2 regions of the Stappia sp. genome follow, and region 1 is predicted to be linked to the other one. Evidence: riboswitches for the same ligand, from Rfam matches in the RefSeq annotation. Region 1 holds a riboswitch; the other holds the start of a gene.
What was found. Region 1 has a riboswitch for thiamine pyrophosphate ahead of thiD (bifunctional hydroxymethylpyrimidine kinase/phosphomethylpyrimidine kinase). Riboswitches for the same ligand answer to the same signal wherever they lie in the genome.

Region 1 (3,401 bases):
TGCGGGGCACCGTTCACGATGAGGGACATGCAGAAACTCCGGTCGGGCATCGGGGGTGTCGAGAAGGCTCGCGGCCTGCGCGGCGAGCGCGGGCGCGAGCAGGAAGCCGTGGCGATAGGTGCCGTTGACGCGCAACACGCGGCCCTCGCGCAGCACGCGCGGCAGGTTGTCGGGAAAGGCGGGGCGCACGTCGACGCCGATCTCCAGCACCTCGGCTTCCGCGAAGGCGGGATGCAGCGCATAGGCCGCGCCCAGAAGCTCCAGCATGGCACGCGCGGTGATGCGCGTGCGCTCGTCGCTTTCCACCATGGTCGCGCCGACCATGAAGACGCCCTCCCCGCGCGGCACCACGTAAAGCGGGATGCGCGGATGCAGAAGCCGCACGGGCCGCGACAGCGCCACATCGGGGCTGCGGATCACAAGCATCTCGCCCTTCACGCCGCGCAGTTCCGCGATCTCGCCACGCGCGGCGAAACCGCGACAGTCGAGGACCGCATCGCCCGGCGCCTCGGCCGGATCGATTTCGGTCTCGGGCCGGATCGCGGCCCCCCGCTCGGTGAGCCGCGCGACCAGTCCGGCAAGTGCGGCGCGCGGGTCGACATGCCCTTCGCCGGCAAAGAACAGCCCCTGGCGGAAGCGCCCCGCGAGATCGGGTTCCAGTTCCGCGATGGCGTCCCCGTCGACCGGCGCATGCGCCTGCGTGCGCCTTGCGAAGCGGCGCAGATCCGCGCCGTCGCGCGGCTGCGCCAGCACGAGGCTCCCCTTGCGGGCGACCCCGTCGACCCGCGCCGCCCACCAGGCGAGCGCCTCGGCGCCGAGACGCACGACGGGTTCTTCCGCCGCCTCGCCCTCGCAAAAGGGGGCGAGCATGCCGCCGGCCCACCAGGAACAGGTCTGCGCTCCGCCGGGCGTGCCCCGGTCGAACAGCGTCACCTCGTGGCCGGCCTCCTGCAGCGCGGTGGCGCAGGCAAGCCCCGTGACGCCGCCGCCGATCACCGACACCTTCATGACACGGCCTCCCACAGACGATGGAAGTGGTGCACCGGCCCGTGGCCGGAGCCGACGTTCAGGCAATCCGCGCGGGCAATCGCCGCGTGCAGATAGGCATGGGCGCGCGTCACGGCCTCGGGCAGGTCTTGCCCCTTGGCGAGTTCGGCCGCGATCGCCGCCGACAGGGTGCACCCCGTTCCATGGGTGTTGCGGGTCTCGAGCCGCGCGGCGCTGAGGGCAAGCGGCTCGCCCTCGCCGGTCACCAGCAGATCGACGCAGGTCTCGCCGGCGCCATGGCCGCCCTTCATCAGGACAGCCGGGCCGAGGCGGGCGAGCGCGCGGCCCTGGCGTTCGGCGTCCTCAGCCGTTTCGGCCGGCGCTTCGCCGAGCAGGGCGGCGGCTTCCGGGAGGTTCGGCGTGATCAGCGTCGCGCGCGGCAGAAGCCGGTCGCGCAGCGCCGCGACGGCCGCCTCCTGAAGCAGGACCGCGCCCGATTTTGCGACGATCACCGGATCGACCACGACCGGCCCGCCATAGCCGTCGAGCGCCGCCACCACCGTGTCGACGATCTTCGGCGAGGACAGCATGCCGATCTTGATCGCGCCGACGTCGAGATCGTCGAGCACGGCCGCGATCTGCGCCGCGACGATTTCGTCGGGAATGTCATGGATGTGGGTGACGGCGCGCGTGTTCTGCGCCGTGATCGCGGTGAGCGCGCTGGCTCCATAGACGCCGAGCGCCGAAAACGCCTTGAGGTCGGCCTGAATCCCCGCGCCGCCGCCGCTGTCGGAGCCGGCGATGGTGAGCGCGATGGCCGGCACGGCCTTCGCGCGATCTCCCCCGGCGGTTCCCGCGCCGGTCTCCTGCGTCACACCGTGCATGCGTCCCTCGCTCGGCCGGCGGGAACGGGTTTCCCCGCGCCCGCGATACACTTCGGACGATCCGGGGGGAGCATGGCTTTCAGGAGAGCGACGACGGGAGGAGGCTCCCGCGCTGCGCGATCTGCGCGTCGATTCGTTCCCTACGCCGGCACGACCCGGATCAGGTTCAGTGGGTTGACGCGATTGCGCCTCTCAGCCCCGGGGGCACCCCAACGAATGTCTGTGCGAGGGAAGATAGGGACGCGGGCACGCCCCGTCAATCGGCGCAGATCACGCAAGCCGCGCGATCAACTCGGGAATGTGTTTCCTGAAGGCGAAGAAGCCCTTGGTCGCATGGGGCCAGGCGCGGGCATCGAAGGGCCGCAGATCCTGTGCGAGCGCGACACCCGCCGCTTCCAGCCGGGGCGCGAGCGCGATCAGGAAATCGCCCCCCGGCCCGACCGGCGCATGGCGGGTGACGAGGCGCGTCAGCCCCGACGCCCGCGCCCAGTCGACAACCGCGGCCACCGCGTCGTCGCCGGAAAGCCGGGGCGTCACCGCAGGGCCAGTCCCGGCGAGGCGGTCGAGCGTGTCGTCGACGGCGCCGGCCGCGAAGTCCCTCACCGCGTCGGCCACGGCTCCCGGCGACCTGTGGGCGGCCAGCGAGAGACCGGTGACCGCCTCGGGCCGCAGGCGCGCGGCGAGCTTGTCGGCGGCGACATCGTCGTCCAGCACCAGAAGGCCGGTTCCGGGCGCGGGATCGACCGGGCGCGGCATCGGCGGGGCGAGCGGCGGCGGATGGGGCGGCCCGTCAAGCGGCACGGCCGCCCCCGCCAGACCCGGCGTTCGCGGAAACCGCCCGTCGGTGTATGTCGCGATGTTGTCTTCCCGCGCCAGATAGGTCTTGCCGCGCGTCTGCAAGCCCGCCACCCAGCGCCAGGAGAGCGTGTTGGAGGCCGGGTCGCCGTCGAGCAGCCGACGCAGAAAGAGATCCGCGCCAAGCGCCCAGGGCAGTTCAAGCGTGAAGATCCAGATCGAGGCCGCCCACATGCGCGCATGATTGTGCAGATAGCCGGTGTCGGCGAGTTCGTGCATCCAGGCATCGAAACAGGCAATGCCGGTTTCGCCCGCTTGCGCGCGGGCGAGGTCGTCGGCAAGGGCGGAATCGTCGGCGGCGCGGGCCAGCGCCCGGTCGCGCTCCAGGCAGTAGTCCCGCCAGACGCTCGGGCGCAGTTCCAGCCAGCCCTTCCAGTAGGTGCGCCAGAACACTTCTTGCAGGAATTTCTCGGCCGCCTGGGCACCCTGCGCCCGCACGACCGCGCGCACCACCTCCTCTTCCGTGATCAGCCGGTGCCGCAGATAGGGCGACAGGCCGGAGACGTTTTCGTGTCTCCCGGGCCCCAGATCGACATTGCGGTCCCGGGCATAGGCCCGGCCGGCGCGCGGCAGGAAGGCGTCGAGCCGGGCGCGCGCCGCCTCGCGCGTCGCGGGCGGGAGCACTATGGCGTTGGCGGTCGTTTGCGTCATGAGGCGCGGGTGTCCCGGTTTGCG
Region 2 (3,401 bases), 1.2 Mb from region 1:
TACATAGAATACTTCGTCTCGGCCGACTAACCGACAATTTGTGCCACGACGGGTCATGCCAGGCACCGGGATGAGAGCTGTCGAGCTCGAAGAACCAGTGGATCTGCGCCAGCCTCCGGCGATCCCGAATGCCTCCAGCACCAGTTCGAGGCCGGCACGAACCGGGTGCAGCCCTCACTTCTCGATTGACGATGAGACGACCCGCACCTTACACTTTTAAATAGCGAATATATTTGAAATTCCGATTCAGGAATCGTGAAGTGAACCCAGCCTTTGATATGGATGCACTACGTGCTGTTGTGGCCGGCATCGAATTACGCAGTTTCGCGCGGGCAGCCGTGGAGCTCGGGCGGTCGCAATCGGCGATCAGCATGCAACTCAAAAAGCTCGAGCAGCAGGCCGGCACGCAGCTTTTTGTGCGCAAGGGCAGAGGTCTGGTACCGACCGAAGCCGGGGAGGCCCTGGCCGCGTATGCCCGCCGGATCGTCGCTCTCAACGATGAAGCCGCGCGCGCATTGGGCGCGGCCATGAGCTCGGAAACCGTACGCCTGGGTCTGCCGCAGGACTTCTTCGACGATGTAATGCCGGCCACGCTGTCGACATTTGCGGGCGATCATCCCGGGGTTCACGTCGAGGTCCGCGCCGGTCCGAACCACACGCTCGGTGACGAAATCCGGGCTGGACGTCTTGACGGCGCAATTGTCTTTTTCCCGCAAGGCGCCGGCGGCGGGGGAGAGCTTCTGTGTGAATTGCCCATGCAATGGCTCGCGCACAAGGCCTTTGTGGACCTGACGGTGCAGGACCGGGTTCCGCTGGTGATGTTCGACCATCCCTGTCTGTTTCGGCAAGCGACACTTGCCACGCTCGACCGGGCGGACAGGCGCTGGCGAGTATCGGTGACGACACCAAGCTTGCCCGGCATATGGGGTGCGTTGCGTTCGAAGCTGGGAATTGCGGTGCGAACCGGACATGGTGTTCCCGACGATATCGTGTGTGCAGGCGATGATCTGGCCTTGCCAAAACTCCCGGCGATCGAACTGAGGATGCTCAGATCGCAGAACGCGACGCCGGCGGCACATGCCCTGTGCGAGGCCCTGCATCGGGAAACGATCGATCGGGTCGCCCCGCATTGAGATACGCGGGCCGATGCGCGTGGGGCTGCGTTATCGGATTGCGTCTGCTATGTTTCGCCCTACCGAGGGGGGCCCCGCCAAGGGGCTGAGATACTGTTGGCCGTACGGCAGCACAGTGACCCTTTGAACCTGATCCGGATTATGCCGGCGAAGGGACAGGTCTAAACGCCTCGCGCCTTTGCCGGCCTCGCTTGAGAGGCCGCCATGCCGGCAACACCACACCACATTTCCAAGGCTCTCCCAATCGCCGCCACGATTGCCGCCGTCTTCCATGAAGAACGGATTCTTCTGGTGCGCCGGGCCAATCCGCCGGATGCGGGCCGCTGGGGGTTCCCGGGCGGCAAGATCGAGGCTGGTGAGCCGATAGAAACAGCCGCCGTCCGGGAGCTCTTCGAGGAAACCGGGGTCCGTGGTCAGCCGCGTCGGGTGTTCACGGCGGTCGACGCCTTCGATCGCGACGAAACCGGCCGGCTTCACCGGCATTTCGTCCTGATCGCGGTTCTGTGCGACTGGATTGGCGGACGGCCAGTCGCCGGGGACGACGCCCTCGAGGCGAGATGGTTTCGTCTCGACGAACTGGACGACGCCGGCCTTGCCCTCAGTCTCGATGTCGCCAAGGTCGCTCGCCAGGCCGCCGACATCGCCACCGCACAGGACAACCGGTCATGATCGCCAAGAGCGGGCATGCTCTGCTCGATGAAGATGCGATCGCCGCGGTGCGCGAACGGCTTGTGCCGCTCGCGACGCTCATCACGCCGAACCTGCCCGAAGCGGCCGTGCTGCTGGAGCGTGACGACGATTGGACGGCCGGGGCCATGCACGCGGCGCTGCCCGATCCGCTGGCTTTGGGACCGGAATGGGTGCTTCCGGCGGGCGGGCACCTGGAGGACAGCGCCGATAGTGCCGATCTCCTCTACGGTCCCGGAGGCACCGTCACCCTTGCCGCACCCCGTATCGCGACCCGCAACGATCACGGCACGGGCTGCTGATGATCCGGTTTGGTCGGGATAGCAAAGACCGGCCCCGCTCCGATGCAATCGACCGGTGCGGGATCGACCGCTGCGGCCAGATCGGGGGTCTCGGTCATCGGGCGTCCTCCAGCGGCACGTAGAGTTCGCCGCCCTCGCGGAACTTCTCGGCCATTTTCGCCATGCCGTCCTTCTGGGCCTCTGCACGAATGTCGTGGCTGATGCGCATGGAGCAGAACTTCGGACCGCACATCGAACAGAAATGCGCCACCTTGTGTGCCTCCTTCGGCAGGGTTTCGTCATGCATCGACCGGGCGGTCTCGGGATCAAGCGAGAGGTTGAACTGATCCTCCCAGCGGAACTCGAACCGGGCGCGGCTCAGTGCATCGTCGCGGATCCGCGCCGCCGGATGGCCCTTGGCGAGATCGGCGGCATGGGCGGCGATCTTGTAGGTGATCACGCCGACCTTCACGTCGTCCCGGCCGGGCAACCCGAGATGCTCCTTCGGCGTCACGTAGCAGAGCATTGCCGTGCCGAACCAGCCGATCATCGCCGCGCCGATGCCGGAGGTGATGTGGTCGTAGCCTGGTGCGATGTCGGTGGTCAGCGGCCCGAGCGTGTAGAACGGCGCCTCTCCGCAGACTTCGAGCTGCTTGTCCATATTGGCCCTGATCTTGTGCATCGGCACGTGACCGGGGCCCTCGATCATGACCTGGCAGTCCTTGGCCCGAGCGATCTGCGTCAGCTCCCCGAGCGTCTCCAGCTCGGCAAACTGCGCCTTGTCGTTGGCGTCTGCGATTGAACCGGGGCGCAGGCCGTCGCCCAGCGAAAACGAGACGTCGTAAGCGCGCGCGATGTCGCAGATCTCGCCGAAATGCTCGTAGAGGAAGCTCTCGCGGTGATGATGTAGGCACCATTTGGCCATGATCGAGCCGCCGCGGCTGACAATACCGGTCACCCGGTCCACCGTCATCGGGATCATGTGCAGCCTGACGCCTGCGTGGATGGTGAAATAGTCCACCCCCTGCTCGGCCTGCTCGATCAGCGTGTCGCGATAGACCTCCCAGGAGAGCGCCTCGGCGATGCCGCCGACCTTTTCGAGTGCCTGGTAGAGCGGCACCGTGCCGATCGGCACCGGGGAATTGCGGATGATCCAGTCGCGAATATTGTGGATGTTGCGTCCGGTCGAGAGGTCCATCACCGTGTCGGCGCCCCAGCGGATCGCCCAGACCATTTTCTCGACTTCCTCGGCCATTGAGGAGGTCACGGCCGAATTGCCGATATTGGCGTTGATCTTCAC

Region 2: another riboswitch for thiamine pyrophosphate. It lies ahead of ABL312_RS15950 (NUDIX hydrolase); the one in region 1 lies ahead of thiD (bifunctional hydroxymethylpyrimidine kinase/phosphomethylpyrimidine kinase).

Annotation. Positions count from the first base shown of each region.
Region 1 is NZ_CP157793.1:105,571-108,971, reverse strand. It holds gene thiO (glycine oxidase ThiO) at 1-1,008, opposite strand, end outside; gene thiS (sulfur carrier protein ThiS) at 1-29, opposite strand, end outside; gene thiD (bifunctional hydroxymethylpyrimidine kinase/phosphomethylpyrimidine kinase) at 1,005-1,871, opposite strand; TPP riboswitch at 1,992-2,093, opposite strand; gene ABL312_RS00505 (FAD-binding domain-containing protein) at 2,142-3,377, opposite strand; gene ABL312_RS00500 (isoprenylcysteine carboxylmethyltransferase family protein) at 3,374-3,401, opposite strand, start outside.
Region 2 is NZ_CP157793.1:3,580,743-3,584,143, forward strand. It holds gene ABL312_RS15945 (LysR substrate-binding domain-containing protein) at 261-1,133, shown strand; TPP riboswitch at 1,189-1,307, shown strand; gene ABL312_RS15950 (NUDIX hydrolase) at 1,338-1,802, shown strand; gene ABL312_RS15955 (bifunctional hydroxymethylpyrimidine kinase/phosphomethylpyrimidine kinase) at 1,799-2,122, shown strand; gene thiC (phosphomethylpyrimidine synthase ThiC) at 2,217-3,401, opposite strand, start outside.